DNA from 2 places in the Lactiplantibacillus paraxiangfangensis genome. Region 2 is predicted to be linked to the other one. Evidence: predicted binding sites of a transcription regulator. Region 2 holds the regulator's gene; the other holds the start of a gene.

Region 1 (15,063 bases), on a different contig from region 2:
AAGTTGAGACGATAATATTTTCCCGTGAATTTAATACTGCCCGTAACCGCAAACTCGTTTGGTTATGCAAAATATTTTGCCAAGGCTTCTTCGGTACAAATTGTGGGACTAAGACGGTCGTCGAGAAGTTCCGTTCCGCCGCACGTTTTGCGATGACATCACAGAAACGTAGCGTTGGTGTTGCAATGGAACGGTACGACGAGTGAATATCCACAAACCGAACGTCTGGGAAAGTTGACTTAAATTCCGCCGCCGTCTTGTGTTCCTTCTCCGGATTTTCATCAAAGGAAACGTGCATGGCAATAACGTAGTCACCGATTGAACGGGCGTAATTAACCGCCTGAGCCGTGACCCGCGTCACGTTGGAAACGAGGACGATTACCGTTGCCCCTTCGTAGTCATGTAGTTCGGCTTTTTCTTTAGCCATCACCCGTAGTTGGGCTGCCACCCGAATATAGTGCACATGAATTCGATAGAACATGTACAGTAACAGTGGCATAACAACTAGGTATGGCCAAACGTTGCCAAAACGGAGCAAGAACAAGGAGAACACTAGCAAGAGTGAAATCAGCGCACCGAGTAAGTTAACGGACGCTTTCATCCACCACCAATTGCCACGTTCGCGGAACCAGTGAATAATCATCCCAGATTGAGAAAGTGCAAATGGCACGAAAACCCCAACCGCATATAGTGGAATCAACAGCGTCGTTTTCCCATCAAAAATAATGATTAACGCAATCGCCCCAACGGCTAACGAGATAATTCCGTTCGAGTAACCCAAGCGATCTCCACGGTCCATATAAGCATGTGGCAAAAACTTATCTTTCGCCAAGTTATAGGCCAAAATTGGGAAAGCTGAGAAACCGGTATTCGCTGCAACGGCTAAAATCATGGCCGTAGAAAGTTGTAATAAATAGTAGAACAAGCCGTGACCAAATACGGCTGACGCAATTTGTGACAAGACCGTGTTATCAGCTTGTGGTTTAATTCCCAAGTAATAACTCAAGTAAGTAATCCCAGCAAAGAAAGCAGCTAATATCAATGACATAATTGCAAGCGTATTAGCGGCATTCTTACGTTTAGGACGCTTAAAGTTTGGCACCGCGTTACTGATGGCTTCAACCCCAGTCAGTGAGGATGAACCAGATGAGAACGCACGGAAGAATAACACCAGGGTCATCCCTTGGACCGGTGCGCCAATCGCTGCCGACGCATGGTAAGTTAAGTTACCACTCGCAATGTTCATGACACCCCACAAGACCATGCCAATAATCATGATGATGAAAAAGTACACGGGGAACGTTAGAAACGAAGCTGACTCCCGCATGCCCCGCAAGTTTAACCCCATAATCGCAATCACGATCACAATTGCAATCAACACTTGATAATTCGTTAGTGCTGGAATCGCTGACGTAATCGCTTCAGTCCCAGAAGTTACTGAAACCGCAACGGTTAGCATATAATCAACGAGCAGTGACCCCCCGGCAACTAACCCGGCTGGTCGCCCCCAGTTCGTACTAGCAACAACGTAAGCCCCACCACCGGACGGATAGGCCCGAATAATTTGACGATACGACATCGTAATCGCAAACAACAGGACTAACACGAGCGCCGCAGCATATAGTTGATACATCAAGGCAGCTGCTGAAAGTGTAATTAAGACGGTTGTGATTTGTTCAGTACCATAGGCAACTGACGAAAGCGCGTCTGAAGACAGCAGCGCCAACGCCTTGAACTTGGTGAGCGCTTGCCCACCCTCATCCATGGTTTTTAACGGTTTCCCAATTAGCAACCGTTTTAAATAACGCCACATGATAATAACTCCTTTATTTCAAAAATAATTATTCCCAAGTAAGCTAAGTCAAAGTAGATTTTACTACTTTAAATTAGTAAATACTACACGTTAAAATCGCAATCAATTAAATTATTTTCGCAATTTTTCGCCAACGACTGATTCTAACGCGCCACCCGACGCAAAGCAACACTTTAATTTCACTAGCATCCAAGGCTACCCGATGACGCGACTATTTTGGCTCTTTAGCCTTTTTGCAAATAATTGAGTTTGACGTGGTTAGCGCTGACTTTCTTAAAGCCCAAAATAGCTGTCGCAAGGCATCCATTGATCCCTTACGGCAGCTATTTTTAATCACTATAGTTGTACTTACCGTTTTTAACTAACGGTTTACATCATACCGCCCATACCTGGGTTTGGTGCGGCTGGTGCAGCTGGTGCTTGTGGTTCAGGCTTTTCAGCAACAACGGCTTCCGTCGTCAATAATAAGGCTGAAACTGAAGCAGCGTTTTGTAAAGCAGAACGGGTAACCTTGGTTGGGTCAACGATCCCAGCTTCGATCATATCAACCCATTCGTCAGTTGCTGCGTTAAACCCAACACCTGGCTTTTGGTCCTTCATCTTTTCGACGATGACAGAACCTTCAAGACCAGCATTTTCAGCGATCTGACGAACTGGTTCTTCTAAGGCCCGCTTAACAATGTTGATCCCAGTTTGAACGTCGCCTTCTTCTTTCAAAGCGGCAATGTCTTTAATGACGTTGATAAAGGCAGTCCCACCACCAGGAACGAAGCCTTCTTCAACGGCCGCACGGGTCGCATTCAAAGCATCTTCGATACGGTATTTGCGTTCTTTTAATTCAGTTTCCGTAGCGGCACCAACGCGAACTACGGCAACCCCGCCGGCTAATTTAGCCAAACGTTCTTGTAACTTTTCTTTATCAAAATCAGAAGTGGTTTCACTGATTTGGTTACGGATGAAGTCAACCCGTTCCTTGATTGCGTCCTTAGCACCGGCGCCTTCAACGATGGTCGTGTTGTCCTTCGTAACCGTAACTTTGTTAGCTTGACCTAACTGATCGATAGTTGTGTCTTTAAGTTCAAGACCCAAATCATCGGTAATCACAGTACCACCAGTTAAGACGGCGATATCTTGAAGTTGTTCCTTACGCCGATCACCAAAACCGGGTGCCTTAACTGCAACGACGTTGAACGTCCCACGCATCTTGTTTAAAACCAAGGTTGGTAAGGCTTCGCCAGAAATATCATCAGCAATGATCAACAATGGCTTGCCTTGTTCAACGATTGATTGTAACAATGGTAAGATATCTTGGATGTTAGAAATCTTCTTGTCGGTGATTAAGATATAAGGGCTATCAAGGTCAGCCTCCATCTTATCGTTATCAGTTACCATGTATTGTGATAAGTAACCGCGATCGAATTGCATCCCTTCAACAACGTCTAAGCTCGTATCGACCCCACGGGATTCTTCAATGGTGATAACCCCATCATGGCCAACTTTTTCCATGGCTTCGGCAATTAACTTACCAGTTTCTTTGCTAGCAGATGAAACGGAAGCAATTTGCGCAATATCTTCTTGCGTCTTAACTTGGTGAGCCATGGCGTGTAAAGAATCAACCGCTGTCTTAGTGGCTTCTTCAATCCCACGACGAATACCAACGGGGTTAGCACCGGCCGTAACGTTCTTCATACCTTCGTTAACGATCGATTGGGTTAAGACCGTGGCAGTGGTTGTCCCATCACCAGCAATATCGTTAGTCTTAGAAGCAACTTCGGAAACTAATTTGGCACCCATGTTTTCGAAGTGATCTTCCAAGTCGATTGCTTTAGCGATTGTCACACCATCGTTAGTAATGGTTGGTGAACCGTATGATTGTTCCAATACGACGTTGCGCCCCTTAGGCCCTAACGTTGATTTAACGGTGTCAGCTAATTGATCGACACCCTTAAGCATAGCTGCTCGTGCATCTTCAGAGAACTTTAATTCTTTAGCCATTATCTATTTTCACCTCATGAATAATTTTTTAATTAAATATTGTTTTAAATGGATTAGTCTTCGACTGCGACAATGTCCTTTTCGTGTAAAACAAGGTACTTAGTTCCTTCATACTTAACTTCAGTACCGGCGTACTTGTCGAACAATACTTGATCGCCGACTTTCACGCTTGGGGCAACCTTCGTCCCGTTATCTAAAACACGACCGTCATTGACGGCAACAACTTTACCGCTTTGTGGCTTTTCCTTAGCGTTATTGGCAATAACGATACCACCAATCGTTTGTTCTTCTTCTTCTTGTTGTTGCAAGATGACGCGATCTCCTAATGGTTTTAACACGTGAATCCCTCCATTTATTCTTTTTAGCACTCTTAATACCCAAGTGCTAATTACAAAGATAACTATATCATTTTGATTTAAGAATGCAAGTGATTTGTCAATTATTAGTCAAAGAATGTCAAATCGACTATAATGGGATTACTTAAGTCAAATTGACTCGAAAATTAACTAAATCAAAGGACGTGAGCTGATGGCTAATCGCCGCCAATCGCTAATCATTTTAATCCTCTACTTTATAATTTACGCATTACCTAGCCTTTTGGTCGCTAGTTTTCATAATTTGGGATCGCAGGTCTTCGTCATCCAGACCGTTGACTACCTAGTCGGCGCTGTGCTGTTGGTCATCGTTGCCAGTCGGATGCACGAACCTAATCCTCTAGAAAAGCACCCCGTTAGTTGGGTTAAAGCACTGCTATGGGGGTTGTTAGGTACCGTGCTGGTCATTGTCGGGCAAATGGTGATTTTACAGCTCACCCAACTACTCGGGCACTCTACGGCGTCGGCCAATACGACGACGCTTTTAACCGTTGGCCGCCAGTACCCGTTCTTTTTCCTAGCAATTATGGTCGGCGCCCCTATTATGGAAGAACTCGTCTTTCGTAAAGTGATTTTTGGCAACCTTGCCCCACTGACTGGGCAAATCGGGGCCGCGCTCATCTCCAGTGTCTTCTTCAGTTTTGCGCACGCCGACGGTCACTTTATCCTGTACGCCTTCATTGGCTTACTCTTTTGTTGGTTATACCGCCAAACTGGCCGTATCCAGACTTCGATGTTAGCGCATATTTTAATGAATAGCGTTGTTATTTTACCTACACTACTTGGTAAATAACCGCTAGCCAAATAAAAACGCTTGGGAAAAAATCCCAAGCGTTTTTATTATTCATCGTCAGAATTGCCGTGATCACCCAATTGTTCACCGTAGTGTTCAATAAAGTAAATCAGCGTCTGTAATTCATTGGTTAAATCGACATTTTGAACCCGAACCGTATCCGGTACTGAAATGCGTAACGGTGTAAAGTTCATGATTCCCTTGACGTTGGCATCTACCAATTCATCAGTGATGTTTTGCACAGCCGTCGTTGGTACTGTCAAGATTGCAATTTCAATTTGTTGTTCGATCAATTGCTTTTTAAGTTCCGTCATTGGATATACTGGTACACCGCTTTGTACCGTATTCGCAATGGCCTCGTTAACATCAAAAGCTGCGGAGATCCGCACGTTACTGTTCTTGTGGAAATTAAAGTTAAGTAACGCGTGTCCCAAGTTTCCGACCCCAATCAAGGCAACGTTCGTTAAAGTATCCTGATTCAAGATTTTCTTAAAGAACGAAAGTAACTTTTCAACATCATATCCGTACCCCCGTTTACCTAGGGCCCCAAAATATGAAAAATCGCGTCGAATCGTTGCTGAATCTACCTTAACCGCCTCGGACAATTCCGTTGATGAAACCCGTTTTTTATCGGCATCTAATAAAATATTGAGATAACGATAATAAATCGGCAACCGTTTCGCCGTTGCCCGAGGAATTTTTGTTTCTGCCATTCGGACGATCCCTCCTTACCAAAAGTTTGTGAATTTGCTGACACTATTCTAGCATAGTGCGTCACTTTGTGAAATAATAATTACTTATTATTCCGTATTACTAGGGCAGACCGTTGCAATATGCTACAATTGTGTGACGAATTAAATGTGAAAGGAGCTTAAAAAAGCGTGATTTTACTACAAGTACAGCAAGTCATGCGGCGTTTTGGCGCCGATGTCTTGTTCGATAACGTACAAATGGACATTCAAGAACATGCCCGGGTGGCCTTAGTTGGTCGCAACGGTGCGGGTAAATCAACCTTACTAAAAATGATTGCCGGTGAAACGGTCCCGGATGAGGGCCAGATTTCGATGCGTAAAGACCTGACCATTGGTTACTTAGCCCAAGATCAAGGCCTCGACAGCAACAATACGATTTGGGAAGAAATGAGCAGTGTCTTTGCCGAAGTGCACGCCTTAGAAGACCAAATGCACCGCTTAGAAGCTCAATTAAGCGACCCCGCCGTCATTGCGGACGACCAAACTTACCAACAAACTTTAAAAACTTATGATCAGGTTCAAACCGCCTTTCAACAAAAAAATGGTTACGGCTATCAGGCCGAAATCCGCGGCGTTTTGCACGGATTTCAATTCGACGCCGACGTTTACGACAAATCGGTCACCGAACTCTCTGGTGGTCAAAAGACTCAGTTGGCGTTAGCCAAACTATTGCTTGAAAAACGGGATCTCTTGATTTTGGACGAACCGACCAACCATTTGGACGTTGAAACGTTAACTTGGCTGGAAAGTTATTTGCAATCGTATACCGGCGCCTTACTAATCGTTTCCCATGACCGGTACTTCTTAGACCGCGTTGTTAACGAAGTCTACGACCTATCCCATCATGAAATGATCCACTACACCGGAAACTACGATCAATTTGTTCAGGAAAAAGCCGCCCGCATTCAGGCCCAGTGGAAACACTACGAAAAACAACAAGCTGAGATCAGTAAGTTAGAAGATTTCGTCAACAAGAATATTGTACGGGCGTCAACGACGAAGCGGGCGCAAGCTCGGCGTAAACAGTTAGCTAAGATGGACCGTTTAGACCGACCAGACGGCGATGACAAAACGGCGCACTTTGGCTTCCACGCTGCCAAGCAAAGTGGGAACATTGTTTTGACCGTTAAGGATGCCGCCGTTGGGTACGCTGGTCAAACGTTATCAGAACCGGATAACCTTAACGTTAAAAAACACGAAGCCGTCGCCATTGTTGGCCCCAACGGGATTGGTAAATCGACCCTCTTAAAAAGTATTTTAGGAAAGATTCCGTTCATCAAAGGTCAAGCCGTCTTCGGCACTAACGTCGTAACTGGCTACTACGACCAGGAACAACGGAACCTTCATGATAGCAAAACAGTTTTAAGCGAATTATGGGACGAACACCCAACCACGCCTGAAAAGGATATCCGGACGATTCTCGGGAGCTTTCTCTTTACCGGCGAAGACGTCGACAAACCAATTCACGCTCTATCCGGTGGTGAGCGGGCTCGCTTATTGCTAACTAAACTTGCGATGCAAAATAATAACTTTTTGATTCTTGACGAACCGACCAACCATTTGGATATCGATAGTCGGGAAGTGTTGGAAGTGGCCCTCAATGATTTTGACGGGACCCTCCTCTTCGTTTCTCATGACCGTTACTTCATTAATCAAGTGGCCACTAGTGTCGTCGAAGTCTCACCCGAAGGAACGGAACTGTTCTTAGGCGACTACGATTACTATATCGATAAGAAACAAGAACAAGAAGAACTCGCTGCGGCGGCCGCGAGTGAAGCCGCCGAACAGGCCGCACTAGCTAACCCAGATGCCACGACCGCTTCAGCTGCCGTACCGCGTTCAAAGGGCCAGCAGAATTATCAAGCTAGCAAGCAACAACAACGTGAAAAGCGTAAGTTAGAGCGTAGCGTCGAATCACTTGAAGCTAAAATGAACGATTTGGAACAACAGGCAACGGTCATCCAAGAAGAAATGGCACAACCGGAAAACTTTTCCGATTCTGGCAAATTAGGCGACTTACAAAAGCAGCTTGACGCCGTTAACGCAGAGCAAGCACAAGCCGAAACGGACTGGACTGAACAAGCCGAAGCCCTTGAAAATATGGACTAATTCCAACTAAAAAAAGCGGCTCAGATTTTATCTGAGCCGCTTTTTTATCTTCATTATAAGTTTGCCACCCGTACTAAGTCAGCCTTAGTGGGGCATGTTAGGCATCCAATCAAATTCCAAACTAGGATCTGCATTTAGCGTTGCGTCACCAAATTGTTGGTGCTGGTACTGAACGTAACCAGCAGCCCCAATCATGGCGCCGTTATCGCCACACAACTTGAGTGGGGCCAAAACTAAATCAGTATTTGGAAATTCTTTTGGTAACACTTCTTGAAGCCGTTCGCGCAGGCCGTGGTTTGCGGCTACGCCACCCGCCAAAACGAGCTGTTTAACCGGGTACTGCTTTAATACCCGCAACGTCTTACTCGTCAAGACGTCGACGACACTCGCCTGAAAGCTGGCTGCCAAATCGTTCTTGTCCAAGGTCTCCCCAATTTGGTCGGCGTGGTGCACGGTATTAATAAACGCACTCTTGAGACCGCTAAAACTAAAGTCGTAGTTGTCTTCATCGATCATTGCTCGTGGAAATTTAAACGTGTCGTTTCCTTCATGAGCCATCTCATCGATCACTTTACCGGCTGGATATGGAACACCCAATACCCGCCCGATTTTATCGTAAGCCTCGCCGGCAGCATCGTCACGGGTTTCCCCAATGATTTCAAACTGACCGTCAGCTTGCATATAAACGAGTTCGGTATGTCCACCCGAAACGAGTAACGCCATCAAAGGAAATTCGAACGGTTTCACAAACCGCGCCGCATAAATATGTCCCGCCATGTGGTTGACCGGAATCAAGGGTAAGTTATGCGCGTATGCCACGGTCTTAGCCGCATTCACGCCAACTAAGAGCGCACCAACTAATCCGGGACCGTAAGTCACAGCGACCGCATCTAAATCATCATAGGTCACGGCGGCCTCGGTCATTGCGTCTTCAATGCAAATCGTAATCTGTTCAATGTGGTGGCGACTAGCAACTTCTGGAACGACCCCACCAAAACGTTTATGGCTATTGATCTGGGTTGCAATGACGTTTGACAAGATCTCATGACCGTCACGAATGACGGCAACACTTGTCTCATCACAACTAGATTCAAACGCTAAAATCAAATTCTGTTTCTCCACCAGTGACCATCCTTTAATCAATAATTTTGCGCATGATCCAGGCATCTTCCACTGGATCATGATAATAACGACGACGTGTGGCAATCTGCTCAAAACCAAATTGACGGTATAACTTCTGTGCCGCAACGTTACTAGGGCGGACTTCTAAGAAAATCTGGCCGTCAGTCGTAAGAGCTGCCAAACACGTTTGCAATAATTGCCGTGCCAACCCGCGACGCTGAAAGTCCGGGTGCACGGCAATGTTCGTAATTTCAACTTCATCCAATACAATCGTACAACTCACAAATCCAACCGGACGCTCGTCAGCAAGAATCACGTGATAACGACTTTGTGGCGCTTCGATGTCCGCCACAAAAGTAGCTTGGCGCCACGGCGCCCCGTTTGGATAAGCGACGGCCGATAACTGATAACAAAGTGCTGCTAAGTCGCTTGCCGCGTAGGCATCACCACTTACTAATTGCCACTCACTCATTTGCTTTTGGGGCCAATCGGTACGTCATGTCGATAGCGTCTTCATGATCACCGAAGTAGTAGCGTTTTTTAATCCCCGTTTTTTCAAAGCCTAAATTCGTATACATGTGTTGCGCAGTGGTGTTACTATACCGAACTTCTAAGGTAACGGTCTGATAGTCTAATTCCACTGCCCGATCGATCATCGTTTTCATCATGAAGTGACCAAGTCCGCGACCCTGCACATCAGGATGCACGGCAATGTTTGTGATGTGGGCATCGTGACGCCGATCATCAAATGCGCATCCACAAAAGGCCAACAACCGGTCTTCATGACGCATTACAATGTAGAAACGCCCGCTTTGGCGTCGTAATTCGGTCTTAAAGGCGTTCTCGTCCCACGGCGTTTTTCCGGCATAAACGGCCCGTTCAATGGCCAGCATTTCCGGAACATCGGTAATCAGCGCCTGGGAAAGGTAATACCTCGTCCCCGCAACTTCCACGATGTGATTATCAATCGTCAAAACTTTTTCGCGGTGCTGATTACGGTTCGTTGTAATTTTCTGAAAGTATTTCTTAAATCTTTTCAACATAGGGCGCATGATCCTCTTTCGGGTGCTTAGCTTGCCAATCCCGTTCGGCCTGTGTCAAACGTAAGTAGTCGGGCACGAACGCATGCAAGTGTTCTACGGGCTGAACAGTTTGTCCGAGCAAGCCTAGCACGCTTGCTTGCGGCAAATCTAACTGGGGCTGGGCACGAACAAATCGATCACCTAACTGTTCCTTTAATGGGGCTTCATACGTTGCAACATCAGCCCCAATAAACGTGACTGGTTCGGCGTATGCTGCCAACTGATCGGTCCATTCCGCAATGCTAATGTGTTGATCAGCAATCACTGGTACGGGCCGCTGATTTTCAATCCGGTATAATCCGGTAAAGACGTTATCACGCCGCGCATCAAATAATGGCGATACTAGTCGACCTTCCGTCAGAACATTGCCAGCCAAAGCTTCTAAGCTTGATAAACCAACTAATTCCTTATGTAAAGTGAAGGCCAAAGTTTTAGCGGTCGTAACGCCAATCCGTAAACCGGTGTACGATCCCGGTCCAGCAGCAACGACAATGCGATCCAGATCATCAGGTTTTAGTCCGGCTTGAGCTAGCGACTGTTCAATAATGGGTAATAGCGTACTACTATGGTTACGACCAACGTTGGTGGTCGTCGTGGCCAAAATCTTAGCGTCCTCTAAAACTGCCACACTCAACGGACGGTTGGAAGTATCAATAGCCAACAACTTCATAATTTACAGACTCCTCGTTTTGAATTACTTCACATATCTTATCATAATTTGATTACTTTGAAAGCTTTCCGGCCAGAACCAACCAATTCGAGTTGGTTGTAAGCCAGAGCAACTTTATATTGCTCCGTGACACCCTTACCAATTAATGCGATGTAATCAATTCGTAAATACTATTTACACAACTTATACATATACTTCACGGTTCCTTTTTAGCACATTTACATTACCTTGTTATGCTACACAAGTAACTAAATTACTTGGAGGTAATTGAAAATTATGTCAAAGCTCAGTAAGTCTCTTTTAGGTCTCTCATTTGTATCGGTACTAGGTTTAGGTTTAGCCGGTTGTGCAAGCGGCACGAGCACTAGTTCCAAGAGTAACAACACTAGTAAGGATAAAACAATCACGGTTGTTTTCTATCCTAACGAATCAGCTAAGAGTTTCTCCGGTTCACGTGACGCTTTAAAGAAATCAATTGAAAAGGTAACTGGTAAGACGGTTAAGTTACAAACAACGACCGACTACAACGTTGCCATTCAAGCAATTGCTTCTGGTAAAGCGCAATTAGCTTACATGGGTGCCAATGGTTATATCCAAGCCCACAAGTTAAGCAAAGACGTTCTGCCATTCGCCGCACAATCTGACGGTGAAGGGACCTTGAAGAAAGCCACTTACAACTCATACTTAATGGTACAACAAAAAGACGCCAAAAAGTATGAAGAAAACGGTAAGTACAGCATTGATAAGATCAAGGGTCAAAAGATGTCCTTCGTTTCTAACAGCTCAACGTCTGGTTTCTTAGTTCCAAACGCTGAAATCACGCGTGAATTCAAGATCAAAGACGCTGACAAAGACCAATTAACTCAAAGCGGTAAATTCTTCAGCAAAGTGCTTTACGGTGGTTCACACCAAGGTTCAGCCGTTAACTTACTTAAGGGTGACGCCGACGTTGCTGCCTTCGATGACACTGACTTAATGCCTTACTTGAAAGTCACTAAGGGTTCATGGAACAAACTGGGCTCAACTTTCACTGTTAAAGATGACGCTGAAGCACCATTCACTGGCTTACAGGGTAAATCCGTTGTCAACATTGCGATGATGCCTGTTCAACAAGGTCCATGGGTATACAACACTAAGGCCTTAAGCAAGGATGATCAAGATAAGATTGCTAAAGAATTCACTTCAAAATCATTCGCAGACAACGAGAAGATCTTCTCAAAACCAAATGCTAAGAAACCAATGTTATTCCCTAAAACGACTGAAAAGTCACAATTAGTTAAAGTTACAGACAAATGGTACGCCCCAACTCATAAGTTAGTTGGTTACTAAACCGATTTCCATTTAGGTATTCAGGAAAGGAACTGCTATGCTCAAGGTCATTCAACTAGATAAAACTTACGGTTCAAATAAGCGCTCGCTCAAAGACGTTAACTTCACCGCTCAACCAGGTGAAGTGACGGCAATTATTGGGCCTTCAGGCGCTGGGAAAACAACGATTCTACGGAGTGTTAATCAGTTAATTCGCGACGATAGCGGTCAGATTTTATTAGATGACCAAGATATTCGCCAAGCAAATAAAGCTGAATTGCGTAAAATTCGTCATCACATCGGGATGATCTTCCAAAACTATAACTTGATTAGCCCCCTCACTGCCTTGGAAAACGTCTTACACGGACGTTTAGGTGCTAAGTCCACGGTAGCCGGGATGCTCGGACTTTATAGTAATGAAGAAAAAACGGAAGCACTCGCACTTTTAGACGAAGTTGGTCTGAAAGAATATGCCTACCAACGTTGTGACCAACTTAGTGGTGGCCAACAACAACGGGTCGGGATCGCGCGTGCCCTCATGCAACATCCTAAGATGATTTTATGTGACGAACCAATTGCATCGCTTGATCCAAAGTCAACTAAAATTGTCATGGACATTTTACGTAAGTTAGCAAAAGAAAAGCAACTGATTATTCTCATCAACCTTCACCAAGTTGATATCGCGATGGAATACGCTGATCACATTATCGGGATCAATAGCGGTGCCATCGTGTTTGAAGGGGCAACCAAGGCAGTTGATGACGACGTGTTACAAAAGATTTATCGACAAGCTGATGACGCTAAAGCGGTGGTGAGTGCTAATGAAGACTAGTTTTCAATCACCCCAAAGCTTTTTCCGTCAACGGCGGTTACGTTTGTCAGTCGTTTTAATCATTTTGATTGGGATTTACGTTCTTTCAATGACGATTGTGAACTTCCAAACCTGGACTTCCATCGTTAAAATTCCAGCTGGTATCATCTGGTTGTTCCACAACTTTATTCCAACGGAACGTTCGATTTCTTACTTAGGACCAATCCTTTATCAGTTATGGCGGACCTTGCTCGTTTCAATTTCTTCCACCATTATTGCGAGTCTCTTTTCCCTCGTCTTTGCGATCTTAGGCGCTCAGACGACGACCCCGCATCCCGTTTTGCGGATTGTGATTCGTTTTGGGGCTTCGCTACTTCGGAACATTCCGGTAGTTGCGTGGGCCATGATCCTACTGTTTTCATTTAAACAAAGTGATTTCACGGGTTTCCTAGCCCTCTTCTTTATGACGCTGGGCTACCTCACCCGGGCTTTCACGGAAACGATTGAAGACTTGGACGCTGAAAAGCTCCAAGCCTTGCAAGCAGTGGGTGCGAACTACTTTCAATGTGTATTCTGCGGCGTCTTACCAGAGGCTGCTAGTACCCTGACCAGTTGGGTGCTTTACATGATTGAAAATAACTTACGGGACGCTACTTTAGTTGGTCTGTTGACCGGGACTGGCGTTGGATTCCTCTTCGACTTCTACTTCAAGAGTTTCCGTTATGACGCTGCCGGCCTAATCGTCTTATTAATTGCCATCTTAGTTATCGTCTTAGAATTAACATCCACTATGATTCGGAGGGCCATCGCATGATTGAAAACAGTCAACCAAAACCGGAGACAATTCAGCCATCGGCACCCCACGCTAAGAAAATTTCCTTGGTGACTAAACCTCGGAAAATCTTACGTAGCGTGCTTGCGGGACTCACAATCATTACCATTTATTCACTTGCAACGCTTAACAACAGTAATTTACAGCTTTCAGAAGCCTTTAAAAGCTTAGGCGTTAACCTGAATGCCATGTTTCTACACCCAAGCGTCGGCCAAGATTCATGGGCCTTGCTACTGCGGGCGTTAGCAACGAGTGTTTCACTCGCCATGTTAACCACCCTCTTAGGCGCCCTGATCGCATTCTTTATCGCGGTCGGCGCGGCACGTAACTTATCCCCTAACTGGCTCGCAACGTCGATTAAAGCGGTAATGGCCTTTGTTCGTGCCATTCCAACCATCCTTTGGGTTCTGATCTATTCAGTTGTCATGGGACTGGGGGCCAGTGCCGCCGTTGTCGGTTTAACGTTCCATAGTGTGGCTTACCTTGTTAAAGCCTATTCGGAAAGTATTGAAGAAACTTCACAAGATACGATTGAGGCTTTAAAAGCTAGTGGTGTCGGTTTTTGGCCAATTGTTTTCCAAGCAATCTTGCCATCAATCGTCCCAGCACTACTGAGTTGGACCTTCATTCGTTTCGAAATCAACTTCGCTAACGCAGTTGCCGTTGGGGCCGCTGCTGGTGCGGATGACATTGGTTACTACCTCTTCATGGCGGGTAGCTTCTACTTTAACTTCCACGAAGTCGGTTTAATCGTTTACTTACTCTTAGCCGTTGCCATCGTACTCGAATTGATTTCAATGAAACTACGGGGCCACTATTTAAAGCACAACTAATTTATCGCATCTAAAGGAGTTTTCACATGACTATTCAAGCAGTTATCTTCGACTGGGCCGGTACAACTATTGATTACGGTAGCCGTGCCCCCATCGTCGCTTTCCAAAAAGCATTCGACAACGTCGGTATCACGATTACCGAGGCTGAAATTCGGCAAGATATGGGGCTTGATAAGTATACCCACATCTGCAAGATCATTAACTTACCTGCCGTTCAAAACGACTGGCAAGCTCGTTTCCAAGTGTTACCTTCATCTGATGACTGTGATCGTATTTTTCACGACTTTAAGTCAATTCTCTTAGCTTCACTGACCGACTTTGCGCAATTAAAGCCTGGGATGGATCAAGTTATCAGCTACTTAAACGAACATCACATCGCTTACGGCACAACGACTGGTTATGATTCTGAAATGTTGGCCCTAGTTTTACCAATTGCAGCAAAACAAGGGTACCAACCAACCGTTAACATCACTTCAGAACAAACTAATGGTATCGGCCGCCCGGCACCCGCAATGTTGGAACTGGCCAGTGACAAACTGGAAATTACCAACGCAGCGAATGTCATGAAG
Region 2 (15,063 bases):
GGTTCAATATCCAGCCGATGATCAAACGGCGGCTTGGCAAACGACCCACTTTGATTTCCATTCGATCCATGACAATATTTTGAAGATCGATATTTTAGGGCATGATGACCCGACGATGATCCGGATGTTGCAAGATCTGTCGGGAATCAAGCCGGAAAGTATTCCACCGGTCGATCCCAATGTCATGAAGATCTTCTCGAGCCCTGAAGTTTTAGGCGTAACGGAAGATCAAATCTTTTCGAAAACGGGGACCCTTGGGATTCCTGAATTCGGGACCCGGTTCGTCCGGGGAATGTTGGAAGAAACGCACCCGTCGACCTTTAACGAACTACTACAAATTTCGGGACTTTCCCACGGAACCGACGTGTGGTTAGGAAACGCCGAAGAACTGATCAAAGATGGTACGGTCACGTTGGCCGAAGTTATTGGGTGTCGTGATAACATCATGACCGACTTGATCCACTACGGAATGGAATCTGATATGTCCTTCCAAATCATGGAACACGTGCGGAAAGGCCGGGGGATTCCTGATGAGTGGCAACAGGCCATGAAGGATGCCAACGTGCCCGACTGGTATATCGAGTCGTGTTTGAAGATCAAGTACATGTTCCCACGGGCGCATGCCGCGGCTTACATTTTAATGGCGTTGCGGGTGGCTTACTTCAAAGTTTACTTTCCACTGGTTTACTACTCCGCTTACTTCTCCGTTCGGGCTGACGATTTTGACCTGGTTGCAATGGCCAATGGTAAGGACGCTACTAAGGACGCCATGAAAGTGATTACCGATAAGGGGATGGACGCTTCCGCTAAGGAAAAGAACCTTTTGACGGTGTTGGAGCTAGCGAACGAAATGTTGGAACGGGGCTTTAAGTTTAAGATGGTCGATCTTTATAAGTCAGATGCTTCGGACTGGTTAATTGACGGCGATACGTTGATTGCGCCGTTCCGGGCAGTCCCTGGCTTAGGCTTAAACGTTGCCAAACAGATCGTCGCTGCTCGGGCTGACAAGCCGTTCCTATCTAAGGAAGACTTGTCAAAACGGGGTAAGGTTTCCCAAACGTTGATCGACTTTATGACGGAAAACGGTGTTTTAAGTGATTTGCCGGATGAAAACCAATTGTCGTTGTTTTAGCGTAAATGAGCGTTATTTAAGGTTTGAAAAGGACTTTTTAAAAGAAAATTGTAAAAAGATTCTAATTTTTTGCGGATAATTCTCATGAAAATGCCAGTATCAGGGATGGGTTTAAGCCCCGATAGTTGCTAAGATATCGCGTATAAACGGCGTAGAGTTGCGGTTTCATCATAATTGTGATAGTATATGAGTGTAATTTAAAACTCGTTAACGAGTGAGCAGCGATGCTCACTCTTTTTATTGGACTAATCTGAATAGGAGGCGCAATCGTGAGCAATAATGTTGTTGAGACGATTCAGCCGATCGCGGGTGCGATCGTCACTGCTCATCAATTTGAACTCGTTGATGTAGAATTTGTCCGGGAGGGCCAGAGCTGGTACCTGCGGATTTATATCGATAAACCAGGCGGCATTAACATTGAAGAATGTGCGATGGTTAGTGATGAATTAAGTGAAAAGTTAGATACAATGGATCCGGACCCAATCCCCCAAGCCTACTTCTTAGAAGTGTCGTCGCCTGGTGCGGAACGGCCATTAAAAAAAGAAGCCGACTATCAAAATGCTGTCGGCAAGTATGTCCACATCGGTTTGTATCAAAAACAAGACGGTAAAAAAGTTTTTGAAGGTGACTTAAAAGAAGTTACCCCGGATACTTTGACACTGGACTATTTGGATAAGACACGTCACAAGACCGTTACGATTGACCGGAAGCAGATCTCACAAGCCCGCTTAGCGGTGAAGTTCTAAATTGACGAAGGAGTTTACTTATGAGTAAGGAATTATTAGGGGCTTTAGACACCCTTGAATCAGAAAAAGGCATCAAAAAAGAAGTTGTTATCGATGCTTTGGAAGCGGCGTTAGTTTCCGCCTACAAGCGTAACTATGGCCAAGCGCAAAACGTTGAAGTTGACTTTGATCAAGTTAAGGGTAATATTCATGTTTATGCGGTTAAAGAAGTCGTTGAAGACGTCTTTGACTCCCGTTTGGAAGTTAGTTTGCAAGATGCATTAGCCATTAACAAGGCTTACGAAATTGGCGATGACATTCGTTTTGAAGTCACACCTAAAAACTTCGGTCGGATTGCAGCTCAAACGGCTAAACAAGTTATTATGCAGCGGGTTCGTGAAGCGGAACGTGGTATTATCTATGACGAATACAGCCAGTACGAAAATGAAATCGTCACGGGTGAAGTTGAACGTCAAGATAACCGGTTTGTTTACGTTAGTTTAGGAAAAGTTGAAGCGGTTATGGGTCGTTCTGACCAATTACCAGGTGAAACTTACCGAATTCACGACAAAATCAAGGTTTACGTTTCTAAGGTTGAAAATGCGACTAAGGGACCTCAAGTATTCGTCTCACGGACCGCACCAGACTTATTGAAACGATTATTTGAACAAGAAGTTCCTGAAATCTTTGATGGTATCGTTGAAATTGTGTCGATTGCTCGTGAAGCCGGGGACCGTGCCAAGGTTGCTGTTCGATCAAATAACCCTAACGTTGACCCAGTCGGAACCTGTGTGGGTCCTAAGGGGCAACGGGTCCAAACAATCGTTAACGAACTACACGGCGAAAACATGGACATCGTGGAATGGACTGATGATACGGCCGTCTTTATCGCCAACGCGTTAAACCCAGCTGAAGTTTTGGATGTCATCTTCGATCCTGAAAACGAACGCGGTTGTACCGTGGTTGTGCCAGATTACCAATTATCATTAGCTATCGGTAAGCGGGGACAAAACGCACGTTTAGCTGCGAAATTGACTGGTTTTAAGATTGATATTAAATCTGAAACCGAAGCATCTGATATAATGGAAGCAAACCCTGAGAACGTTGCGCAAGCTGAAACGGGAAATGAAGCTCCCGTTGATGATGAGCAAACGGAATCAGAAGTCAGTGACGACGTCGTTAGTGACGCAGCTGATGCTGAAGCAACGTCCGAAGCAGACGAACCAACTTCTGCCGATGACGCCGAATAAGTAAGCAAAGTAACTAAAGGAGGTCTGGGATATGAAAAAAAGAAAAGTGCCGTTACGCAAGGACATCGTAACGGGTGAGATGCATCCCAAGAAAGACTTAGTCCGGGTTGTTAAGAACAAGCAAGATGAGGTGTCCGTTGACGCTACCGGTAAAAAACCGGGACGGGGTGCCTACATTGCCCTTGATGTTAAAGTTGCCAAGCGTGCCCAAAAGGAGAAGACCTTTGATAAGGCCTTTGGAATTAAGGTTGGCGCGGACTTTTACGACGAGTTAGTGGCTTACGTTGATCATCAACAAGCCCGAAAGGAACTCTTCGGTAATGACGCCTAATCAAGCTTGTTTAAACCTGCTGGGCCTATCGCGGCGTGCCAGAAAACAGATTGCTGGTGAGGGGCTGACCCTTGCCGCAATCCGTAACCAATCGGCCAAACTCGTGTTTATCGCGAGTGATGCCGGTCCCACGACTGCCAAGAAATTCCATGATAAGGCCCAATCTTATGATGTTCCAGTGATCGATACCTTTACTAAAGCGGAATTAAGTGCCGCATCAGGCAATCAACGGACGGTAATTGCAATTACCGACCGCGGATTTGCCAGAAAAATGGTCGCGATCATGACAAAGTAAAGGAGGGTGAAGATATGGGGAAAAAGCGAATTTATGAATTAGCGAAGGAGCTCAACGTCCCAAGTAAACAGTTGATCGCGCAAGCACAACAGTTGGGATTCTCCGTCAAAAATCATATGTCGACACTCGGTGACACCGAAGCAAGCCAACTAAAGGGTGCTACTTCGGGCGCCACCCATCCTAATCCTAAAGCTACAACGGCTAGTAACACTGGCCGCGTTGCGCCTAGCGCAGCGAAAACTGTGACACGAACTGCTAATCAGCAGCAATCCAACTCGCGTCATCAACAGAGTGGTGATTCTTTGAATAATAATCGTAATAATAACAATAATCAGAGTCGGTCGAACAATAGTCAAAGTCGTTCCAACAATACAAACCGTTCCAGTAACGGTAGTAGCCGGACGACAAATAGCACCCGGAGTACTAGTAACAACACCAACCGGAGTAGCAATACGAGCCGACCAAATAGTAATAACAGTAACCGGTCAAACAACAGCCAGAACCGTTCTAACAACAGTCAGAATCGGTCGAATAATGGCCAAAACCGGTCCAATAATAGCCAGAACCATTCCAACAATGGTCAAAATCGTTCGAACAACAGCCAGAACCATTCTAATAATGGTCAAAACCGTTCAAACAGTTCACAAAATCGTTCCAGCAACGGTAACAGTAGTAACCGGAGCAGTTTGACAACGAACAGTTCACGTAACGGGAGCGGCCGGTTTGGTGGCGGCTTAGGTAGCAACAACAATAACAACGGTGGCGGTAGCCGTTACCGTGGTAACAACAATAGCCGTCGGCGTAATAACCGCAATAACCGTGGTCGTAACAACAAGAACCAACGGATTCGCCAAGTAAGCAACAAGCCTGTTTCTGTTCGTAAGGATAAGCCGTTACCAGAAACGTTGGTTTACACGGTTGGGATGAACGCACAGGATCTGGGTAAGATTTTGCACCGTGAACCAGCTGAAATTATCAAGAAGTTGTTCATGTTAGGCGTTGCCGTTAACCAAAACCAATCATTGGATAAAGAAACCATCGAAGTCTTAGCGGCTGATTATGGTATCGATGCTCAAGAAAAGGTTCAAGTTGACGTTACCGACTTGGATAAGTTCTTCGACGACGAAAACAAGAACACCGAAAACTTAGAAACCCGGGCACCAGTTGTTACCGTCATGGGTCACGTTGATCATGGTAAGACGACGTTGCTTGATAAGTTACGTCATACGCACGTGACTGCGGGCGAAGCCGGTGGGATCACGCAAGCAATCGGTGCTTATCAAGTTAAGCACGATGGCAAGACAATCACTTTCTTGGATACACCAGGACATGCGGCCTTCACTGAAATGCGGGCGCGTGGTGCTGATATTACTGATATCACCGTGTTAGTTGTTGCGGCCGATGACGGTGTAATGCCACAAACAATCGAAGCGATCAACCATGCGAAGGCGGCTAAAGTGCCAATTATCGTCGCTGTTAACAAGATTGATAAGCCAGGTGCTAACCCGAACCACGTGATGGAACAATTAACCGAATATGGTTTAATTCCTGAAGACTGGGGTGGCGATACGATCTTCGTCCAGATTTCGGCTAAGTTCGGTAAGAACTTAGATGAATTATTGGATATGATCCTACTACAAGCCGAAGTGCTGGAATTAAAGGCTAACCCTAAGCAAAACGCTGCTGGGTCTGTCTTGGAAGCTAGTTTGGATCGTGGTAAGGGGTCAACGGCAACCTTGTTAGTTCAACAAGGGACGATGCACGTTGGTGACCCAATCGTTGTTGGGAATACTTACGGTAAAGTTCGGACCATGACAAATGATCATGGAAAACGAATTAAGGAAGCCGTTCCATCAACCCCAATTGAAATTACTGGGTTAAGTGATGTGCCAGATGCTGGGGATCGGTTCGTAGTCTTTGACGACGAAAAGACCGCTCGTGATGCTGGTGAACAACGTGCTAAGCAAGCCTTAATGGACGAACGGAAACAGACGAACCACGTAACGCTTGATAACCTGTTTGATTCAATGAAACAGGGTGAATTGAAGGAAGTCGACGTTATTATCAAGGCCGACGTTCAAGGTTCCGTTGAAGCGTTAGCTGGGAGTTTACGTAAGATCGAAGTTAAGGGCGTTCGGGTTAACATTATCCATACTGCCGTTGGGGCCATTAACGAAAGTGATGTTGCCTTAGCAGAAGCAAGTAACGCCATTATCATCGGGTTTAACGTTCGACCAACGCCACAGGCTAAGTCACAAGCTGACACTGATGACGTGGACATTCGTTTGCATCAAGTCATCTACAACGCAATCGATGAAATCGAAAGCGCGATGAAGGGGATGCTTGAACCTAAATACGAAGAAAAGATTACTGGTCAAGCCGAAATTCGTGAAATCTACAAGGTTTCTAAGATTGGTACGATCGGTGGTGGGATGGTCACTGATGGTGTCATCCACCGCGAATCTGGTGTTCGGGTTATCCGTGACGGTGTCGTTATTTACGATGGTAAGTTAGCTAGTCTACGTCGTTTCAAGGATGACGTTAAAGAAGTTAAACAGGGCTTTGAACTTGGTTTACGGATTGAAGACTACAACGACATTAAAGTGAACGATGTAATTGAAGCTTATGTCATGAAGGAAGTTCCGATTGAATAAGCACCTTAATTGGGAGGTAAACTAAGATGGCACAACATTATCGAGTTGGTCGGCTAGAACAAGAAATTCAACGCGAAGTCGATGATATTTTGTTAAAGCGTGTCCGTGATCCCCGGGTTGCGGGACTCACCATTACTGGTGTGACCGTAACGGGTGATTTACAGCAAGCCACCATTTACTACAGTATTTTATCTGACAAAGCGTCGGATGGTGAAAAGACGGCAGCTGGCCTGGAAAAGGCAAAGGGCTTAATTCGGAGTGAATTAGGTTCCCGGCTGAGCATCTATAAAACACCAGAACTCATTTTTGAACGGGACCATTCTGTTCAATATGGGAGTCATATCGACGAACTAATCAATAATTTAAAACGTCAGGATTAGCCTGATGACTTTAAGCCGCCACGAACTTTCGTGGCGGCTTTTTTTGTGCTAGTGGTAAACTATTAGGCTTAACTGTTGACAATAAAGTAACAACTAGTTATGATAATGGTTGTGCTTAATAAAACAACAAATAATGGTTTAAAAGAAAGAAGACGTTTAATTATGAAATACGCAATTTCAGCAGCAACTGGTCGTTTTGGTCAAATTGTCATCAATGAACTTTTGAAGACGGTCGCACCGTCCGACGTCATCGCAATTGTCCGGAACCCCGAAAAAGCAGCAAAGGTCCTTCCAACGGCGATTACGGTTCGCCAAGCCGATTACACGGATGAACCTGCGCTAGAACAGGCCCTGGCCGGTGTTGACCGCTTCCTGTTTATTTCATCAGTACCAGGTGGTGCCATTTCACGGGAACAACAACATCAAAACGTCGTTACGGCTGCCAAAGCAGCTAGTGTCGGCTACATTGCCTACACGAGTTTTGCTAAAGCGGACACGGCCAAATCTGCGTTATCCACGGATCACGTTTTTACTGAAAAACTGATCAAGGATAGTGGGATGGCTTATTCATTCCTACGTAACGCTTGGTATTTGGAAAATGAAACGTCTTACTTACAAGCTGGTGCCGCTGGAAAAGATGCCATTTACGCAGCTGGTGATGGCAAGGTCAGCTTTGCATTGGAACGGGAATACGCCGTTGGTGCAGCTAAAGTCTTATTGTTGGCAGATCCAAAGGCAGTCTACGAATTTGGTGGGCAACCACGTTCGTACGCGGACTTAGCCCAAGCAATCAAGCGGGCAACGGGACGCGACGATTTCCAGTTCAAAGCAGTTAGTCCCGCTGAGTATCAACAAGCTCTGATTGCTGGTGGCATGGATGCTAACATGGCGCCAGTGATGGTTAGCATGCAAACAATGATGGCTGATAATGAATTAAACGTCAGTTCTGACGACTTGGCAACGGTCTTAGGCCACCCGTTGACCCCAATTGAAACGGCAATTAAAGAGATCTTAGCGCGGTAACTTATGATTAGCTGTCAACGGCATCTTCGGGTACAATGAATAAAGATTAAAATGGGTTACAGGGGAGGTGCCAGTTGCATGAAATACTCTTATAAATTGAGCGATGCTATTCACGTTTTGGCGTACGTCGCAATTATTGATGATCAAAAGATCACTAGTAACGATATTGCGGCTAGTATTGAAGCTAATGCTAGCGTTGTTCGGCGACTAATGGCTGATTTGAAACGTGCGGGATTGTTGAGCAGTCAAGCTGGATCGGCCCGCCCCCGGTTAGCCAAACCTGCCGATGAAATCACTGTGCAAGACGTTTTTAAAGCCGTTGAAACCAATCACGACCTGTTACATGTGGATCCGCGGACAAACATGGATTGTCCGATTGGTGCTAACATTCAGCAAACGTTGGATAGTCTTTACGACCGGGTCCAGGCCGCAGCGGAAGCAGAAATGGCGCGCCAAACGTTGGCTGATGTGATTAATGGTATTCAGACTCGGCGGGCACAAATTAGTTAGTCAGAAAGCTGTCATCATTTACGGTGATGGCTTTTTGTGCGTTTTCGCAGTGTGGTATACTGAGAAAAGTTATTTTAAAATGAGGAGCAGTCTAAAATTATGCCAAACGGAATTTTACCGCTATATAAACCTCGTGGTCTAACGAGTTTTGACTGCGTGGCTAAAATCAGAAAATTATACCAAACGCGTAAGGTTGGCCATTCGGGTACCTTGGATCCCAATGTCGATGGCGTTTTGCCAATTTGTATTGGCAACGCTACCAAGGCCGTACAGTTTTTAGTGGCTTCAGGAAAACAATACCAAGGAAGCATTACCCTCGGATTTGCAACGACGACCGAGGATCTTGACGGTGATGAGATTGACCGTAAAGCCATTACAACGCCGTTTACGACTGAACAGATCGACGCGGTTCTTCAGCAGATGACCGGTGAACTGACCCAGATTCCACCCATGTTTTCAGCTGTGAAGGTCAACGGTCGGCGGCTGTACGATTACGCCCGTCACGGTGAGACCGTCGAACGGCCCGTTCGTCACATCACCATCACCAGTTTTGAGCAACGCAAACCAGCGACGTACGATACGGAACAGCAGACCCAGACCATCTACTTTACGGTCGCTTGTAGCAAGGGGACCTATGTGCGGACACTCGCCGTTGACGCGGGGAAAGCTTTAGGCGTTCCAGCCGTCATGAGTGATCTAACCCGTTTAAAGAGTGGTGGCTTTACGCTGGATGAGACGGTGACCTTTGAACAAATTGCTGAGCGAGTCGCCGAAGGAACGGAAGACGAGCTGCTATCACCAATCGATAAGGCGCTCAGTCAATATCCACGGATCACCATTGAAGATGAGCTGTGGTCTAAAGTAAAAAACGGGGTGTGGCTGACGGCGCAAGATTTACAAATAACAGCGCCAGATGCGAGCCCAATGGTTGCGTTGATTTATCAAGACGGCCTAAAATGTCTATATAGTTATCGACCAGATGAACAGCGGTACAAGCCGTTTAAAATGTTTGCGGTCAATTAAGGAGTTCTTTTTCATGCAGGTGATTAATTTACAGTACCCGGTGGATTTCAAGCAAATCCCCGCTGGTCCAAGCGTCCTCGCTCTTGGTTTTTTTGACGGGGTACACCAGGGCCATCAACAAGTCGTTGCGACCGCTAGAAGAGCCGCACGCGCAAAGCAGGCACAACTAGCCGTGATGACGTTTGATCAACACCCGTCCGTCGTCTTTGGAAATGCTGATCCGCAACACGTGCGGTATTTGACAACGGTGGATCAAAAAGCAACGTTAATGGCGGAAATGGGCGTTGATATCCTTTATGTGTTGCACTTTGACCGTGTCGTTGGGGCGTTACCACCCCAAACGTTTGTTGATCAATTGATCGTGGGCTTACATGCCCAGACGGTGGTCGCCGGTTTCGACTACACGTACGGTCCTAAGAACGTTGCAAATATGCAACACTTGGGTGAATATGCGCAGGGACGGTTTGACATTATCGAAGTGCCAAAAGCGGTTCTTGGTGATCAAAAAATTAGTTCAACGCGAATTCGAACGGCGTTGGATGCGGGTGACATTGACCTCGCCAATGACTTGCTCGGTTACCAGTACGAAACGGCTGGTGAAGTGGTTCACGGGGAAGCCCGCGGCCGGACCCTCGGTTTTCCAACGGCTAACGTTGCCCACGGGAGCAATGCCCGGGTACCAGGCATTGGGACGTACGTCACGATGGTCCAAGTAGGCAATCAGTGGGTCATGGGGATGGCATCCGTTGGGCGTAACGTGACGTTTGGTGATGACCGGCCCATCACGGTTGAAATCAACTTACTCAATTTTAGTGGCGATATTTATGGCCAGACGGTGACGGTTCGCTGGGCACACCGGATGCGCGGGGAAGTTAAGTTTGCTAGCGCGGATGAATTAGTCGACCAGTTGAAGCGTGATGAACAGGAGACGCGTGACTATTACGTGGCGCACCCATTTCTAGTGACGCCCCGGTTAACGGCAGTGCAACAACAAAAGCAATCAAAAACGGAGGAAGCATAATGGCAGCGACGGATAAAATCTTTCAACATGGTACTTTAGGATTGTTAGTTCCCGGTTTGTTCGACGGAACGATTACGGCCGGTGAATTGCTGACCCATGGGGATACTGGGATTGGGACGCTTGATGGTTTGAACGGGGAAGTAATTATCATCAACGGCCATGCCTACCAAGCACGTGAGGATGGTCAGGTACGAGAAATCGCTTCTGATGAGACCTTACCGTTTGCATCGGTCCACTTTGAAAAGCCCGATATCAGCGCGCCAATTGAAACGACGAACCAGGCGGACTTTGAGACCCAAGTTGTCCGTGATTACCGGTTAAGAAACGTTTTCGCTGCAATTCGGATTGACGGAACGTTTAAAACCATTAAGACGCGGGTAGCGCCAAGACAGCAGCCGCCTTATAAGACGTTGGTTCAAGCGACGGCAACTCAGCCCGAGTTCAGTGGGGAGCACGTTCAGGGGACCATTGTCGGCTATTACGCGCCGCAGCTCTTTCAAGGTGCCACGGTCGGTGGGTTCCACTTACACTTTTTGAGTCAGGACCATCAATTAGGCGGGCACTTATTAGGCTTTGAAATTGAACAAGCCGAATTGAAAATTCAACATTTTGCTGATTTTCAAGTTCATTTGCCAATTGATAACGAGGCCTACTTACAAGAAGAATTTGATAACGAAACGATCGACCACGCCATTAACAAGGCGGAACGTTAAGCAAACGACCTTTTGGCTATAGTGGTATAAAAATAACGGTTCAGAAATTTTACTCAACAGATTTCTGAACCGTTATTTTAATTTGGCTTAATTTCGGTTTTGGGTAAAAAAATTAGCACGATTTGCGTTTATTATTAGCACTCTAATAATAAGAGTGCTAATATAGACGTTGTGAAAGGGAAAAGGTCATGGTAAGGGTGCCAAGTATCAGCTAGTTTTGCTAAATCTTGTTTCAAAATCATCATGGCTAGACCACCGTTTAGCAAGGGATTGAGACCTGATTCAATTAGTTGGTAGTGGATATAAAAAATACTTTGCCCTTCCTTGACTTTCACCTGAAGGGTTGTTATATTAGTAATTGTGTTAGCACTTAACTTAACAGAGTGCTAAAAAGAGGTGATGATCACGTTAACTGAACGACAAAGCCTGATTTTGAAGGCCATTGTTCGTGACTATACCGAAGGCGGTAATCCCGTTGGATCCAAGTCGCTGGTGCAAGAGTTGCCAGTGAAGGTCAGCTCCGCAACCATCCGTAACGAGATGGCACGACTTGAAGACCTTGGGTTGATCGTTAAGACGCACCTATCATCAGGTCGGATTCCATCTATTAAAGGGTATCGGTACTACGTTGACCATATTTTGAAACCAGAAAAGGTTGACGGTCAAGATTTGAAAGTCATCCAGCATTCGTTGGGTGGCGAGTTCCATAAGATCGACGAAATTGTTGCGCAATCTGCCGACATCTTGTCACAATTGACTAGTTACACGACGTTTACGTTACGACCAGAGTTAAAAGATAGTCGGTTGAGTGGGTTCCGTCTCGTGCCACTTGGCAACCATCAAGTGATGGCGATCCTTGTGACGAACAACGGCGACGTTGAAAATCAGACGTTTACGATTCCCAATGATTTATCTGGTGATGAGCTCGAACCGGTTGTTCGGTTTATCGATGATCAATTGATTGGCCTGCCGTTACAAGACGTCCTGCAAAAATTACAAAAGGAAATCCCACTGAAGCTTGCGAAGTACTTGCAAGATCCTAAGGGGTTCTTAGATATTTTTGGCAGTGTATTGTCCAAGGCAGCCTCTGAACGATTCTACGTCGGTGGTAAGTTGAATCTTTTCAACTATACGAGCCAACAGAATCCGCGAGAATTGCAGTCATTGTACTCGTTGCTTGACCAAACGGACAACTTAGCGAATGTGATTGGGCCACCTGGTCAACACATTCAGGTTCGTATCGGTAATGAGATCACCAACGATTTGTTGAAGGATTACAGTTTAATCACTGCGACGTACGATGTTGATCAGCACGGTAAAGGGATGATTGCCATCCTGGGCCCGACAGCGATGCCGTATTCGCGGATGATTGGACTGATGGGTGCGTTCCAACAGGAGCTTGCCCGCAAATTATTAGATTATTACCGGTACTTTGACGAGTGACGGACAGGGAGATGAAAGCATTGGCTAAAGAAACAAAGAGTGCTGAAGCAGCTGAAGAAACAACTTCAACGGCCACCAGTACGACTAGTGAAGCTAGTCAAGCCGCGACTTCGACTGCCAGTGAAACAGCAGGTGCAGCGGACAAACAGTCGGCCAAAGATCCACGCGATGAACAGATCCAAAGTTTGAAAGATCAGCTTAATCAAAAGGATGACCAGTTACTTCGTGCCCAAGCGGAAATTGTGAACATGCAAAACCGCAACAAGAAGGAACAGGCCGCAATGATCAAGTATGATGGTCAATCGTTAGCTAAGGATGTTTTACCCGTTTTGGATAACTTGGAACGGGCATTATCAACGCAGGCAGACGACGAGGCAGCACAACAGTTGAAGAAGGGCGTTGAAATGGTCTATGGTCATTTACAAGACGCTTTGAAGAAACACAGTGTTACCGAAGTGCCAGCTGATGGTGAGAAGTTTGATCCAAACGTTCACCAAGCTGTTCAGACAGTACCTGCTGACAAGGATCATCCGGCTGATACGGTTGTTCAAGTCTTACAAAAGGGTTACCTTTTCAAAGACCGGACGCTCCGCGCAGCAATGGTCGTTGTCGCACAATAAATAATTAAAAATAAAAATAAATTAAAAAGAGGTTTGTTGATTTATGGCAAGTAATAAAATTATCGGTATTGACCTCGGGACGACGAACTCTGCAGTTGCCGTTCTCGAAGGTAATGAACCTAAGATTATCACAACTCCTGAAGGTGGCCGGACGGTCCCATCAGTCGTTGCGTTTAAAGATGGCGAAACTCAAGTTGGTGAAGTTGCCAAACGGCAAGCAATCACTAACCCTAACACTGTTTCATCAATCAAGCGTCACATGGGTGAAGCGGGCTACAAAGTAAATGTTGATGGCAAGGACTATACGCCACAACAAATTTCTGCGATGATTTTACAATACATCAAGGGCTTTGCTGAAGACTACTTGGGTGACACGGTTGAAAAGGCCGTTGTAACCGTTCCTGCATACTTTAACGATGCGCAACGGCAAGCAACCAAGGATGCTGGTAAGATTGCCGGCTTAAACATCGAACGGATTATCAACGAACCAACCGCCGCTGCATTGGCTTATGGTTTGGATAAAACCGACAAAGATGAAAAAATCTTAGTCTATGACCTTGGTGGTGGGACTTTTGATGTTTCCATCCTTGAATTAGGCGACGGGGTCTTTGAGGTGTTATCAACCAATGGTGATACGCAACTTGGTGGTGACGACTTTGACCAAAAGATTATCGACTGGTTAGTTGCTGACTTTAAGGCTAGCAACGGTGTCGACTTATCCCAAGACAAGATGGCCTTACAACGGTTAAAGGATGCTGCTGAAAAAGCTAAGAAAGACCTTTCAGGTGTTTCTGAAGCCCAAATCAGTTTGCCATTTATTTCTGCCGGCGCAAACGGCCCATTACACTTGGAAACCACGTTAACTCGTGCCAAGTTTAATGAATTAACGGCTGACTTAGTTGAAAAGACGCGGATTCCTGTTGAAAACGCGTTGAAGGATGCTAAGTTATCTGCCAGTGATTTGGACGTTGTGATCTTAAACGGTGGGTCTACTCGGATTCCAGCCGTTCAAGACGCCGTTGAAAAGTGGACTGGCAAGGAATCAAACCACTCCATTAACCCTGACGAAGCCGTTGCTTTAGGGGCTGCCGTTCAAGGTGGTGTCATTACTGGTGACGTTAAAGACGTTGTTTTACTTGACGTTACGCCACTTTCCCTTGGAATTGAAACCATGGGTGGGGTCTTCACTAAGTTGATCGATCGGAACACGACGATTCCAACAAGCAAGTCCCAAGTCTTCAGTACTGCTGCGGATAATCAACCTGCCGTAGATATTCACGTTTTACAAGGTGAACGTCCAATGGCTGCTGATAACAAGACGCTGGGCCGTTTCCAATTAACGGACATTCCAGCTGCACCCCGTGGTGTTCCTCAAATCGAAGTTAAATTCGATATTGATAAGAACGGTATCGTGAACGTTTCCGCTAAGGATATGGGCACGAACAAAGAACAAAAGATTACCATCAAGAGTTCATCGGGTCTTTCTGACGATGAAATTGATCAAATGGTCAAGGAAGCTAAAGAAAACGAAGACGCCGACAAGAAGCGTAAAGAAGAAGTTGACTTGAAGAACGAAGTTGACCAATTGATCTTCACGACTGACAAGACGTTGAAGGAACTCAAAGGTAAGGTTTCTGATGAAGAAGTCAAGAAGGCGCAAGATGCCCGTGACGCTTTGAAGAAAGCCCAAGACGACAACAATGTTGACGAAATGAAGGCCAAGAAGGACGACTTGAACAAGATCGTGCAAGACTTGTCAGTTAAACTTTATCAACAGACCCAACAAGCTGAAGGCGCAAAAGCTGGCGCTGATGGCAAGGCTGCTGATCAAGGTAAGAGTGACGATGACAATACGGTTGACGGTGACTTCGAAGACTTAGATAAAGATAAGGATAAGAAGTAATACCGAGTAAACAAAAAAGGCCAGGGCCGCGCGGTCTTGG

What was found. The regulator HrcA, encoded in region 2, represses chaperone genes, less so after heat shock. The targets are predictions, from matches to a motif close to TTAGCACTCNNNNNNNNNGAGTGCTAA.
Region 1: a site for HrcA is predicted at 4,170-4,196, ahead of groES (co-chaperone GroES). Genes of this name have one in related genera too.

The regions. Positions count from the first base shown of each region.
Region 1 is NZ_BTPW01000022.1:24,386-39,448, forward strand. Features, by position in the region: gene AAA939_RS11770 (APC family permease) at 1-1,813, opposite strand, end outside; gene groL (chaperonin GroEL) at 2,183-3,808, opposite strand; gene groES (co-chaperone GroES) at 3,862-4,146, opposite strand; gene AAA939_RS11785 (CPBP family intramembrane glutamic endopeptidase) at 4,337-4,975, shown strand; gene AAA939_RS11790 (redox-sensing transcriptional repressor Rex) at 5,023-5,688, opposite strand; gene AAA939_RS11795 (ABC-F family ATP-binding cassette domain-containing protein) at 5,857-7,836, shown strand; gene tsaD (tRNA (adenosine(37)-N6)-threonylcarbamoyltransferase complex transferase subunit TsaD) at 7,921-9,003, opposite strand; gene rimI (ribosomal protein S18-alanine N-acetyltransferase) at 8,972-9,430, opposite strand; gene rimI (ribosomal protein S18-alanine N-acetyltransferase) at 9,423-10,001, opposite strand; gene tsaB (tRNA (adenosine(37)-N6)-threonylcarbamoyltransferase complex dimerization subunit type 1 TsaB) at 9,985-10,710, opposite strand; gene AAA939_RS11820 (phosphate/phosphite/phosphonate ABC transporter substrate-binding protein) at 10,987-12,039, shown strand; gene phnC (phosphonate ABC transporter ATP-binding protein) at 12,077-12,850, shown strand; gene phnE (phosphonate ABC transporter, permease protein PhnE) at 12,840-13,643, shown strand; gene AAA939_RS11835 (PhnE/PtxC family ABC transporter permease) at 13,640-14,494, shown strand; gene phnX (phosphonoacetaldehyde hydrolase) at 14,521-15,063, shown strand, end outside.
Region 2 is NZ_BTPW01000006.1:24,469-39,531, reverse strand. Features, by position in the region: gene AAA939_RS04155 (PolC-type DNA polymerase III) at 1-1,132, shown strand, start outside; gene rimP (ribosome maturation factor RimP) at 1,402-1,878, shown strand; gene nusA (transcription termination factor NusA) at 1,899-3,107, shown strand; gene rnpM (RNase P modulator RnpM) at 3,139-3,438, shown strand; gene AAA939_RS04135 (L7Ae/L30e/S12e/Gadd45 family ribosomal protein) at 3,428-3,733, shown strand; gene infB (translation initiation factor IF-2) at 3,748-6,387, shown strand; gene rbfA (30S ribosome-binding factor RbfA) at 6,414-6,767, shown strand; gene AAA939_RS04120 (NAD(P)H-binding protein) at 6,930-7,790, shown strand; gene AAA939_RS04115 (Rrf2 family transcriptional regulator) at 7,869-8,300, shown strand; gene truB (tRNA pseudouridine(55) synthase TruB) at 8,400-9,323, shown strand; gene ribF (riboflavin biosynthesis protein RibF) at 9,337-10,344, shown strand; gene budA (acetolactate decarboxylase) at 10,344-11,057, shown strand; gene hrcA (heat-inducible transcriptional repressor HrcA) at 11,457-12,500, shown strand; gene grpE (nucleotide exchange factor GrpE) at 12,512-13,120, shown strand; gene dnaK (molecular chaperone DnaK) at 13,164-15,023, shown strand.